One region of the Brevibacillus sp. TJ4 genome, then DNA from elsewhere that is predicted to be linked to it. Evidence: riboswitches for the same ligand, from Rfam matches in the RefSeq annotation. Region 1 holds a riboswitch; each other region holds the start of a gene.
The links. A riboswitch is a leader RNA that binds a small molecule or an ion and turns the genes downstream of it on or off. The one in region 1 is predicted to bind cyclic di-AMP.

Region 1 (4,372 bases):
TACGCTTCCTGGAATGCAGCATATCCGTCATTCGGGCGCTCCAGCCAGGCTGTGTCCGTACCCAGATTCATCTCGCCAGCGACCGCTGCCAGATCGGAGACGGTTTTGAGATTGTATTGTTCGGCAATCTCTTTTCTGACGGTGAAAATATACGTGTTGTCAAACCCGTAAGACGGGAACCACATCTGGTCAAACTTTTCTGCCACGCCGTTTTTCACCAGTTCAAACGCTTCTTGCGGGTCTTTGCTGAACTCCTCCAGTCCCAGGCTGCTCGTCAAGTCCGTACCGACGTAGCGGGCCGAGGCAATCTGGATGTCGTCGTTCTCCATCGCTTGCAGTACGATCGGCGTACTTCCCAATCCACCGACAAGCTGGGTTTTGATATCAGTCTTGTCTTCGATCAATTGCTGCAAAATATGGGCGAGGATCGTCCCCTCCGAAGTCGGCTGATGGCCGATCTTTACCACGTCACTCGATCCGCATCCAGCCAATAACGCCAGGCTGAACATGGATACAAACATCATCTTTATCCAGTTTTTCTTCATCTCTGTAGTCCCCCTCATTTTCAATCGGCGCGCTTTGCCCGCAGTCCTTTCGGCGTGCAGACACCTTGTATCTTTCTCGTAATGAAATCAGCGATCATCGCCAGCATTGCGGTTGCGAGCGCACCGGTAATCAACATGTTGTTGTTCGCAACCCCAAGTCCGGTGAAGACGAAGTAGCCGAGCCCACCGCCGCCGATGACGGCCGCCAGTGTAGCCCAACTGATCGTGTAGATCGTCGCCGTGCGAAACCCGCCCATGATGATCGAGATCGCCATCGGCAGTTCGACTTTCCACAAAATCTGCAAGCTGGTCATGCCCATCCCGCGCGCTGCCTCGACCAGCGCAGGATCGACCTCTTTAATCCCCGTATACGCGTTCCGGACCATCGGCAGCAACGAATAGAGAAAGAGAGCGAAGATGGCCGGGACCGCTCCGATCCCCAGCAGCGGAATCATAAAGCCAAGCAAGGCAAGGCTGGGAATCGTCTGTAAAATGTTGACAAATCCCATTACGTAACGGTTGATCGTTTTCGTCCGGGTCAGGATGATCCCGAGCGGAACAGCGATCAAAAAACCGCCCATGACAGCCAGAAAAGAAATATAGCTGTGCTCCCAGACCAGGGTCAGGATTTGTTCACGTCGCTCCACCAAAAATTGCATAAAGTCATTCATGTCATCACCCCGCTGTTAGGATATACCCAAGCGCGGTAGCTGCACCGTCTTTTTCGCGGCAGTTGCGGCGGCACCGCGCTCCTGGGCTGTGCGCAGACGCTTGGAGCCGATAAAGCTGGCCACAAACTCGTTAGCTGGCCGCTGCAGTATTTTTTCCGGCGTGTCAAGCTGGACGACCTGCCCGTCTTTCAACAGACAAATGCGGTCGGCGATCTTGATCGCTTCATCCATATCGTGCGTCACAAAAACAATCGTCTTGTTGATCGTCTTTTGCAGATGGACGAAGTCATCCTGGAGCTGCTCCCGGCTGATCGGGTCCAGAGCGCTAAACGGTTCATCCATCAAGATAATCGGCGGATCGGCGGCCATCGCCCGAATCACGCCTACACGCTGTTGTTGACCCCCGCTCAGCTCGGCAGGATAGCGGTGCTTGAACACCTTGGGATCGAGTCCCACCATATCCAGCAATTCATCGACTCGCTGTTCGTATTTGGCAGCGTCCATTTTTTTCAATTTTGGGACTAGTGCGACGTTTTGACCGATAGTCATATGCGGAAACAAGGCGATTTGCTGAATCACATATCCGATATTTCGCCTCAGCTCAACAGGGTTTGCCAAAGCGATGTCTTCCCCGTTGATCTCGATCTTGCCCGAAGACGGCTCGATCAGGCGGTTGATCATCTTCATCGTCGTCGTCTTTCCGCAGCCACTCGGGCCAATCAGGACGAACAGCTCTCCTGCCTTGATCTGCAAATCCAACCCCTTGATGATCGACACATCCCCGATGCTCTTCTTGACTTGGTGAAAGGTAATCATCTTCATCGCTCCTTTTTTGATTTTTTCCAAACAAAAAGACGAAGCATGCTCTTGGTCAGGGCCCTTCCCGACTAAAGCAGTGCTTCGTCTTCACTTTCCAAATTATGGAAAACGAACGCTTGAATGACTCCCAGCAGATAGCCCAAAGAGAGCTGTTGCTGCTACGCAAAACAAGCGGATGATGAAACGTAATATGCAGATCCTGCTTTAGCCGACGAGGTTAGCTGACGGGTAGGATGGCAGTTTGCACCCCTTCTGTTTACACAGAATTAACCCCAAAAATGGTTCCCCCGCTTCCGTCTGTGACGGAACTAGGCCCGATATGAAGTTTGATGGTCCCTCTTCCTTCATCTCCTCTGCCTCATGTACGAGTCTGTACGTAATAAGTTACCATAATATCGGATACCCCTCAATTCTGAAAATTCATCATATACGTGAGCTAACCTGCCTCAGAGCGAGTTAACCGGAATCAAGGGACACCTTTCAAACGTATCCTCCCATTTCCTTGCATATTCACGCTAAGCGGTCCCGAAGTGCCTATCTCAGCCGCGCCGCTACAGCTATTGCAGGATGTGCAGCAAAAACGTCAACGTCCCGACAGACATCACAGTCGTCACCAGCACGCTGCTGGAGACAAATTGCGGCCTGGCGTTGAACTGGATCGCGTACATCGCCGTCGTCGCCGCAGATGGCATCGCCGCCAAAATGATCAGTACATTCTGCAAAAGCGGGTCGATCGGAAACATGAGACAGATCAAATAGGCGAGCACTGGGGAAGCGACAAGCCGAATCACGCTGGCGACACTTAGCTCCCGCCAGTTCAGCTCTTTGGCTGACACGTTGGCCAACTGCATCCCGAGAATCAGCATGACTACAGGAATCCCCGCCTGCGCCACGAGGTCAATCGCCTGGTAGTAGCTGTCCGGAATGACGATGTGCGCCTGCTGGAGCAAAATCGCAACGATAAACGCGTGGTTGGACGGCTGCTTCAGCACGTTGCGGACGGCATCCTTCACCCCGCCCTTGCCGCGGGAAGCAAAATAGACGCCGAACACACCCATGATAATCCCGTGGAACACCATAATTTGCACCGCGTAGTCAAACCCCGCCTCCCCGTAGGCGAACAAAATGATCGGGGTTCCGTAGTTCCCGCTGTTCATAAACGCTGTAGAGAGCATCATGGCACTCTCCTGCTGCCTATCGTACTTGAAGCACTTCGCCGTCAGGTAGGTGATCCCGATCAGCCCCAACGTCAAGAGCATCGAGATGACGATAATGTAAAAAAGCTGCATGTCCAGCGGCGTCTTGTAAAAGGTGCGAAACACCAGCGCCGTCGACAGGACGTAGATGGCAAGCGTGGAAATCGGCTTGAGATCGAGTTTGTAAATCCGCTGCAAAACGTAGCCAGAAAAAAATATCAGCAGTACCGGCATGATGACTTCCAAAAAAATCATGTCTCTCCCTCTTCCGCATTCGTTCATTCATACGCTCCCAGTATACCAGAGAGCGAACAGAAAAAAGCCGATTCCCGCATCTTTTCATCGGGCAACCGGCTTCGTTTTACTCGTTATGCGCATGTCATTTTCACCACAGCCAGCTCCTCCGGACGCCGTCATTCCTGCTTCACCCGGACCACGAGCAGCATCAAGAAGGAAATACAGACAATCGAAATCACCCACAGCCAGGCCATGTGCATGTTCCCGGAATCCATGGCGACGTAAATGGCGGTCGGGATGGTTTGCGTCTGTCCGGGAATATTGCCGGCAAACATCAAGGTAGCGCCAAACTCCCCCAGCGCCCTGGCAAAGCTCAATACGCATCCGGTGAGCAGGGCGCGTGACGCCAATGGAATCGAGATGAACAAAAACACTTTCCATTCCCCCGCTCCATCGACTCTCGCCGCTTCCTCAATATCCGGGTTTACTCCGAGAAAGCCGGATTTGGCGGATTGGTACATCAGCGGAAACGCCACTACCACCGCAGCCACGACAGCCGCCCACCAGGTAAAGATGATCGGCCGCGAAAACAATCACTCGATTGCTTGTCCAGCGAAGCTGTTGCGGCCAAAACAGACGATCAGGAAAAACCCGACGACCGTTGGGGGCAGCACCATCGGCAGCATGAGTATCGTCTCCACCACGGCTTTTCCGGCAAAATGCGGTCTGGCCAAAAGCCGCCCCGTCAAGGTTCCCAATAGCACGACGGCAAGTCCCGCCACGACCGCTACCTGTACAGAAAGCCAGATGGGACTAATGAACTCCGACAAAAAGGCATCATTGCGCAGCAGTAAATCCATACTTCTCGAACACCTGGATTGCTGCGTCGCTCTGCAGGTAGTGG
Region 2 (4,372 bases), 1.6 Mb from region 1:
GTAAAAGCCCAATGCCAGTCAAAATGATCACGACACCGGCTATCATTTTGTGCAAGCGGGACAGTTTCACAAAAGTCTCCTCTCTTACGCCCCATGTTGACCTATCACGTATGCTTGTTTCGACAAATATAAATGAATGCAGGAGGAATATTAAGCAGCGTGAAGTCAATCTGTACAGGCGCAAAACGAGCCTTCAGCTCGGCATGAAGTTGCAATGAATATTGAAACGTGATGAAAAGCCCGCCCGGTGCAAGTACAGACTGGATTTCATCGAGTATCTTCGTGCGCAGATCTTGCGGAAAATTGGCAAACGGAAGACCTGACACGATCACATCGACTTTCTCAAAACCCAATTCCTCTACGTATTCACCAAGCCTCGTCGCCTCTTCCCGAATCGGCAAATTTGGAAAGCGCGATTGCAGCAGGGCTCGAAACTGCGGGTCTCGCTCCACGAGTACATACCCGGTACCTGGGCGTAACTGATCGTAAATTTCCTGTGTAAACGGACCTGTACCTGGTCCCAGTTCAAAAATGACGTCTGTCTCATTCCATTGAATATGACTCATAATTTTTTTGCACAAAAAGCGTGAGCTGGGGATTACGCTGCCTACCTGTCCCGGTTCAGCGATAAACCGACGAAAAAAGGCTAAAAAATCTGCCAAGAATCTGTACCTCCTAGTGGGAAAAGCAGCCTGAGCTAACAGGCTGCCTACTTGCCACAATCTATTCACTGCACGTCTCCGCCGTTCCTCCAGGCTTACACCTGCTCAGAGCTGACGGTCTCCGATTTTTTTTGTTTCATTTCTTCCTTGATTCTTGCCAATTCATCATCCAGCTCGTCTTTTTCCAACGCCGTGAAGGCTGAGTCCAGACCGATGCTGCTGCTGCGCCATTGACCGCTGATTTGTGCTTCCGTTTCCATCCGGATCACTTTTTCTTCCATGCGGGCAAAACCGCGTCCTGCTGTATGTTTCCCCATGCCTACGACTGCGTCATTGACGCGCTTTTGGGTGCGAGCCACTTGCGCTCGGGCCATCAGCGTGTACTTTTTGGCACGCATTTTATAGAACTCTTCCTTCAGCTCCGCCAACTTCTCGCGCATTTGACCGGCTGCCTCGGAAGCAGTATGGTACAGTTGCTCGTATTCCTCTACTCTGGCTTCATAGAGCTTCTTGTCAGCCAATGCTCTGCGCGCCAATTCCTCTTCGCCTTCTACGAGGGCGAGCTTCACCTGGCGATCGCGTTTTTCCACTTGTGCCTTGGCTTCCTCCAATTGCTGGCGGAATTTCTTCTCCTGTGCCACCTGGCGGGCGACAGCTACCTCGGCCTGACCGATTTCCACTTCCATGTCACGCATGTACTGATTCAGCATTACAACCGGATCTTCCATAGAGTCCAGCACGTCATTTACCGAAGCTACTGTCAAGTCACGCAATCTTTTAAAAATACTCATCTCATTTTCCTCCTCATCATATCACATCGGATTCTCGATTCAAAAGACTCTTGCTTAAACCTGTTGCTACTGTTTGTTTCGGGTCAGTCGTTCTTCCCACTGATCGAGTGATTCGGATTCCCGCAATACGCGCTTGGCCCATTGCCGCTCCCATTCAGATGGAGCCTGTTCGGAGTCGTCCTGAGAACGAATCAGCTTGTAACCGATGTAGATGACACCGATCGCCAGCAAGCTGGTAAAGAACAGATTCAGCTTTCCGATCAGCATCAGGAATCCAAAGAGAAAGATCAGCACTCCCCATATGCGGGAGCCGGTGCTTCGCATCATTTTGCGGATCCCGTACACCATGATCACAGCCGCGATCAACAGGCCGATGATGCGCCCTCCGTCGATCCCGATCAGGTCCAGCAATATCAAACCGCCGACCATCAAAAGGACTAGCCCGAGCAGTATCTTTCCAGACCGCTCTCCCATCTTATCCTTCCTCCTAACGACATCTGCTGGTGCATTTGCCAGGTTATCAACCTCATGGCCTTATTGTAGCCTTGTCTCCCTGTCTCCCATAACGGGCGGGCGATTGGTTTTTTTCTCCGTCCCTGGACGGATCGCCCTTCCAGCCTTGATCGGACAAGCTCCTTTACGCTCAGATATGTGCAGTCCACTACGCTTGTCAAAAAAATAGGTTACACATTTCGACGGAATATTGTGACGAAAATGTGAACGAAACGATAAAAAAGAAGGAAATGCCTCTTATGCATGGAATACGTAGGGCTATGTGTAAAAAAATATCGAAAATGCCGAATTCCATTTCTTCTATATGGAAGCGGGGGAACCATGTTTTTGGGGTGAATGGCTGTGGAAACCGCACAGTCTAGGGAAACCTTTCTACCGAACCCTTCAGCTAACCTCGTAGGCCGATGAGAGGAGCAGTATTCTTGCGTAAGGTTCTCGTTTCATTCGTCATTGCCGGAATGCTTATTGGGGGAGCTGGCACAGCGCATGCAGCTGAGCAGACAGCACTGATGCAAGTAGTCGATGAGCTGTATGGCGTCCCTTACAAGAGTGCTGGCAAGACTACAAAAGGGTTTGACTGCTCTGGATTTACACATTACGTCTTTGAGAAGCTCGGTGTAGAGCTGCCGCAAAATTCGGCATCCCAGTATCAAGTGGGGACGCCCGTCGAAAAAAAGGATTTGCAGCCGGGTGATCTGGTATTTTTCAATACCAACGGCCGCAGCATCTCTCATGTGGGCATCTACATCGGGGAAGGAATGTTTGTACACTCTGAATCAGGCCGTGGCGTCGTCAACACCAAGTTGAACGATCCGTACTACTGGAGCAAGCGTTACGTGGGAGCGAAGCGAATCAGCATCCCCGCTCTGGAGGAAAAGCCGGAAGCTGTGGCAGAACCAGCCACTGAACCGGCGGCTGAGTAAGAGTGGAGCCTTGCCGAACGAGGCAAAGGCTTATGGTTGGCTACATAAAAAAAAGCCAGGGACGCATGTCTCTGGCTTTTTCTGACTTTATTTAGTACCTGGTGTCAAGACGTGGCAGTGATCAGCAACCGCTTATCCAGTTGCCACTTTTCCTTGATTCTTCTACCGACGCTTTCCGGGAAAGCATGATATGATAGGAAGAAACAAGCTGACTGGATACGATTTACGATTATAGAAGGCATGGGAGGTTATAGCAGTGCGCGAACATATTTTCATCGTGGATGATAACCGTGAGATCATCGAGCTGCTGGAAGATATTCTGGAAAACGAAGGATTCCAGGTATCCTCCGCAGAGGATGGCGCAGACGCTCTCGTGCAACTAAAACAAGGCAGCACGCCAAACCTGATACTGCTCGACATTATGATGCCGAATATGAGCGGGTACGAATTGTGCTCGCAGATTCGCCGCGAATGGGATGTGCCGATCTTGTTCTTGAGTGCAAAAGGCAAAGCAGTCGACAAGGTGGTCGGCTTCGAAATCGGAGCAGACGATTACATCACCAAGCCTTTCGACACAGAGGAATTGCTCGCTCGCATCCGCGCCCATCTGCGCCGCTATGAACGCATCCGCAAGCAGTCCGAAGAACAGGTGGAAAGCGACACAAAGACAGCGCCGATCACTGTCCTCCGGTTCAAAGGGCTTGACATCCACAAAGAGACGTATTCGGTCTACGTCGATTCGCAAAAGGTCGAGCTCTCCACGAAAGAATTTCAACTGCTGACGTTTCTTGCCGAGAATGCGGGGATCGTCTTTACGCGGGAACAAATCTACGACCGCGTCTGGGGATACGGGTACGGCTCACTCAACACGGTTACCGTCCACATCAAAAATTTGCGGGAGAAGCTGGAGATGAATCAGCAGTTCATCAAGACACAGTGGGGAACAGGCTATGTGTTTATCGGGGAGAAGGTCTAAATGAGCCTGCGCAACAAACTGTTTCTCTCTTTTATCGGCCTGATTGCCTTGAACTTTTTGCTGTTCCGCTTTGTCTTTGAAGATTTGATTGTGGAGCAGTTGAAGACGGATCGGCACATCCAGTACCAAAATGAGAAAAAAGCCGCGGAAAAGGTGCAGATGATCCAGATGCTGCGTTCGCTCAACTACAAGGACCCGGAAGAGCTGAAGGAATTGGAGGAAGCCCTGCCGGAAGACCTGATGTATCGGATGATCGTAAAGGACGCCAACGGCAATGTGATCTTTTCCAAGACGTCATACAGCTTTGACCTGAAGATCCCGCCGTCCAGCACACCGCTATACATGGATCAGGGGCACGATCTGACTATCGTCGGCGAGTACCACTACCAGCACGACTCCCGCGAGACGATCATCTACTTTTACACCGACGTGTACGACATCATGGCGAGCAAAGGCGTTTCGATGATGATCTGGTTTATCTACGGAACCCATCTCTTGATCGGTCTG
Region 3 (4,372 bases), 1.2 Mb from region 1:
ATTTACGCCCGATCCTTGCATCTGCCGGTAGTTGGCAGGGATGCCCCACGGAGAGAAGAGATACGTAATCATATTGGTCGCTTCCGGCGTGTTGCTGATAAAGTCAAAAATTCGCTCCACGCTTTGGATGTTGGTGACCGGGTCCGGTTTGAAGGCGTGCACCAGATCGGGAAATTTCATTGCATCGCGGATAAAAAAGACTTTCAGATTGTTTCCGACGAGGTCCCAGTTTCCATCTTCCGTATAAAACTTGACAGCAAAGCCGCGTGGGTCGCGCAGTGTTTCCGGGGAGTGGATCCCGTGAATAACCGTTGAAAAACGTACGAATACAGGGGTTCTTTTGCCTGCTTCCTGGAACAGCTTGGCCCGCGTATATTTGGAGATCGGCTCATCCCCTGCTTTTCCGTACGCTTCGAAATAGCCGTGGGCTCCCGCGCCTCTGGCATGTACGACGCGTTCTGGAATTCTTTCACGGTCAAAGTGTGTGATTTTTTCGAGAAAATCGTAGTTTTCCAATACCGTCGGACCACGATTGCCCACCGTTCGCAAATTCTGGTTATCGGTAATCGGGTGCCCCTGTCGGTTGGTCAGGGTGTTTTTGTCTTCCACAGTGCCGTTCTTGTTGTCGTCCATTTCTCTTCCCTTCCCTTTCGTAGTAAAAAATGCTGTCGTGTGAATGTTTTCCATAAGAGGGGGGCTTTATGCAAGTCTAGCAGGAATTGCGTCTAAGCCTTGTCCAACAAGAAAAAACGTACAAATGAGGGGTTTGTTCAAGAAATGGTTGCTCGTCCTCCACCGTTAGCCGTTACAAAAAAATGGAAATATCAATAAAGTAGTATTGTCCCGCCAGATAGAAAAGAAAGGAGTGAAGCATATGACAGACCGCGAAAATAATAGTCTTGAAAGAGGGACACGACGCGTGCGTTCTCGCCGTGAAGAAAATGCTACTGTGCGAAGCAGTGGTCTCTTGCAAAACAACCAGGCTGTGACGATCGATGCCCACATCGACGTCGTCAACCAAAACCTCGAGGAAGTAGTCATCCGCATGCAGGTTCTGGACTGGGGCAACACGGTTACGCAGACCAATCCGGTATCTACTCTCGTCGATGTCACTCAAGTCGTCCCTGGCAATACGCGCGTCACGTTCAACGCAGCAGTCCCCTCTGCAAACCACTATGAAATCCGACTCACTGTAGAAGATCCCGGCAGCGAAAACGTACAAATTACGACCTACGGACGTACCGCCCTCGGCGGTGGCGTTCTGAATGGCTACACTGTCTTGAACAGCCAATTCTCGCCTCTGGATATCGACATCTGCTTGTAACCGGTGCGGACATGTAATTGATAAAGAGAGAGTATGCTCACCCCCCATACTCTCTCTTTTCTTTGCCTTCTTCCTGATAGTTTTACATAGGCTGCCAATAATTACAGGTAGTTTTCCCATGCGATCGTCTGTTATTCTTGTACATGCCAAACAAACCAGCCGAAACTTTCCGGGAACGGAGAGTGCGGGGGATTTTTTTTTTGCGAAGGACTTGCTTCGCATGGGGTGAATCGCCATTGGCGTAGGGGTGTTTCCTCAACCCGAATCCGACAACTAACCTCGTAGGCAAAAAAAAGGAGACGATAACAGTATGAACATGAAACGCATTCGCAATATAAGCATCGCGATGGTCATGGGCTTGGGATTGGGATTGACCAGCTTGACTGGCACTGCATCGGCAGCATCCTGGTGCCCGCCACAGGCAAAGAACATGACAGCAGGAGCTCCATTTGCTTCCCTGAAACAATATAGCAATTTCAAACAGTGGATTCCGTACACGATGAACGGAAACTACTTCCCTCAATATGGCGGGCAAATGAACCAGTACGTTCCGGTTCAGCCAAAACCGGCAGCACCGCCGCAGCAACAACAAGTTGTTCCAGCTCCGGCACCAGCTCAAACCCAGCCGGCACCAGCACAGACACAACCGGCTACTGGACAACAAGGGGATGCAGCCTCCTTCACCAAGCAAGTCGCTGACCTGGTAAACCAGGAACGTGCAAAAGCAGGTCTGGCTCCGCTGCAAATGGATGAAGCGCTGAATAAAGTGGCGACTGCCAAGGCAAATGACATGGCGCAAAACAACTACTTCAGCCACACCAGCCCGACGTACGGCTCTCCATTTGACATGATGAAACAATTTGGCATCTCCTACCAAACAGCAGGAGAAAACATTGCCATGGGGCAACGCAGCCCGGAAGAAGTTATGACACAATGGATGAATAGCCCGGGTCACCGCCAGAACATTTTGAATGGTTCCTTCACCAAAATCGGCGTTGGCTATGTAAATGGCTACTGGGTCCAAACATTTGCTGGATAAGAACGGGACAAAAACCATGCTTCCATCAGGAGCATGGTTTTTTTACATACCGCACCGAGGAACGAATACTACCTGTGCCCGATTCGAGAAAAATCCTTCGCCGCCGGATGACAAATGCGTATAGATACGCTATCTTTAACGTGTAAGAATGATTGTGTACAGGATTACGCGACTGTAAACATTTGATTTCTGATAATGAAGTCGCTCATTCACTTTCACAAACCCATTTGTCTGATGGAAAACAAAAGAGGGAGGCTATCATGCATTCACTGGCTTCACAACTGAACCAAACAATTCAGCGGGAAAATCCGCACGTGTTCCACATGCTGTCGCATATCGGCAGACTTATCTACTTCCCCAAAGAAGGCATTCTCAGCCAATCCGCTGAAGCAAAGGCAAAAGCCAAAAAATACAACGCAACGATCGGCATCGCGTTGGAAGACGGACAGCCGATGCACCTGAAGGTCATCCAGGATACGCTTTCTGCCTATAATCCGAAAGATTTGTACGAGTACGCGCCGCCAGCCGGAAAACCTGAGCTGCGAAGCGCATGGCGCAAAAAAATGATCGAGGAACAGCCAGGTCTCGCTTCCAAATCCTTCGGCAACCCGATTGTCACCAATGCTTTGACCCACGGGTTGAGCGTAGTTGCTGATCTGTTCGCCGATCAAGGGGACAGTGTTATCGTCCCCGACAAAAACTGGGAAAACTACGAGCTGACCTTCTCGGTTCGCCGTGGTGCAGAAATGGTCTACTATCCGCTTTACAACGAAAAAATGACGTTCAACGCAGCCGGGCTGAAAGAGGCCATTTTGGCGCAACAGGGCAAAGGAAAAGCGATCGTCGTGCTCAACTTCCCCAACAACCCGACCGGCTACACGCCTGGAGCAGAGGAAGGAAAAGAGATCGTAGAAGCTCTCCTCGCAGGTGCGGAAGCTGGCATCAATATTGTCGTAGTGACGGATGACGCCTATTTTGGTCTGTTCTTTGAAGATTCACTGAAAGAATCCCTGTTCGCCAACTTGAGCGAGCTGCACCCCCGTATTCTGCCGATCAAGGTCGACGGCGCTACCAAGGAAGAGTACGTCTGGGGCTTCCGTGTCGGCTTCATCACGTACGGCGGCGGCTCTGCCGATTTGCTTGGCGCACTGGAACAAAAAACACTGGGGATCATCCGCTCGACAATTTCCAGCGGACCGCATCCATCGCAAACCTTCGTCCTGCATGCTCTTACTTCTGACGAGTTTGCCCAGCAAAAAGCAGAAAAGTTCGAGATTATGAAACGACGCGCCAACCGCGTGAAGGCGATTCTGGACAGCGGAAAGTACGATGACGCCTGGAGCTACTATCCGTTCAACTCCGGTTACTTTATGTGCCTGAAGCTGAAAACCGTCGATGCCGACACCTTGCGCTCACATCTTTTGGAAAAGTATGGCGTCGGTACAATCGCACTGGGCGACACCGATCTGCGCATCGCTTTCTCCTGCATCGAGGAATCCGATATTGATGAGCTGTTCTCCTTGATCTACAGCGGCGTAAAGGATCTGGAACAGGCGAAATAAACGACAGCAAAACAATCCGGGGCTATCCAAACGTCTTCTGACGCAGGATAGCCCCGGTTTCATTTACATCGCTTCTTTTCGTACATTGTCGGCAACAGGAATCGCTCTCTTCTGCTTCTTCGGCGCCGACCCCACCAGCAGATAGCCAAACGGTATTTTGCTAATGCCATACGAGACGCCAAAGGAAATGAGAGAACACAGTACAAAGGCAACAAAGCTGCCCATGATTCCCGTGTGGAACAGCTCCACGGAACGCAAGCCCTTCATCACGTACGTCAGCACCAGCGCATGGACGAGATACGCCCCGAACGAATGTTTGCCGAATTCCGTCAGCCATGCTGTCAAGCGGTTCGGTCTTGCGGAAAGCAATAGAGCCACGAGATAGACGAGCAAAAGCTGAAAAACCGTATACACAAACATCGAAGGCTTGAGAGACGTAGCGACATT

Region 2: it holds a riboswitch for cyclic di-AMP, as region 1 does, so the genes downstream of both, ACAF76_RS17465 (C40 family peptidase) here and ACAF76_RS03900 (ABC transporter ATP-binding protein) in region 1, are expected to answer to the same signal.
Region 3: it holds a riboswitch for cyclic di-AMP, as region 1 does, so the genes downstream of both, ACAF76_RS10130 (CAP domain-containing protein) here and ACAF76_RS03900 (ABC transporter ATP-binding protein) in region 1, are expected to answer to the same signal.

The regions. Positions count from the first base shown of each region.
Region 1 is NZ_CP185865.1:839,298-843,669, reverse strand. Features, by position in the region: gene ACAF76_RS03910 (osmoprotectant ABC transporter substrate-binding protein) at 1-530, opposite strand, end outside; gene ACAF76_RS03905 (ABC transporter permease) at 566-1,216, opposite strand; partial or broken gene ACAF76_RS03900 (ABC transporter ATP-binding protein) at 1,274-2,032, opposite strand; cyclic di-AMP (ydaO/yuaA leader) riboswitch at 2,227-2,360, opposite strand; gene ACAF76_RS03895 (AEC family transporter) at 2,593-3,486, opposite strand; partial or broken gene modB (molybdate ABC transporter permease subunit) at 3,645-4,328, opposite strand; gene modA (molybdate ABC transporter substrate-binding protein) at 4,306-4,372, opposite strand, start outside.
Region 2 is NZ_CP185865.1:3,565,951-3,570,322, forward strand. Features, by position in the region: gene liaF (cell wall-active antibiotics response protein LiaF) at 1-70, opposite strand, end outside; gene ACAF76_RS17450 (class I SAM-dependent methyltransferase) at 105-662, opposite strand; gene ACAF76_RS17455 (PspA/IM30 family protein) at 758-1,453, opposite strand; gene ACAF76_RS17460 (LiaF transmembrane domain-containing protein) at 1,520-1,927, opposite strand; cyclic di-AMP (ydaO/yuaA leader) riboswitch at 2,239-2,384, shown strand; gene ACAF76_RS17465 (C40 family peptidase) at 2,389-2,889, shown strand; gene ACAF76_RS17470 (response regulator transcription factor) at 3,146-3,865, shown strand; gene ACAF76_RS17475 (sensor histidine kinase) at 3,866-4,372, shown strand, end outside.
Region 3 is NZ_CP185865.1:2,068,558-2,072,929, reverse strand. Features, by position in the region: gene ACAF76_RS10140 (catalase) at 1-633, opposite strand, end outside; gene ACAF76_RS10135 (hypothetical protein) at 920-1,324, shown strand; cyclic di-AMP (ydaO/yuaA leader) riboswitch at 1,472-1,627, shown strand; gene ACAF76_RS10130 (CAP domain-containing protein) at 1,641-2,363, shown strand; gene ACAF76_RS10125 (aminotransferase class I/II-fold pyridoxal phosphate-dependent enzyme) at 2,624-3,925, shown strand; gene ACAF76_RS10120 (acyltransferase) at 3,989-4,372, opposite strand, start outside.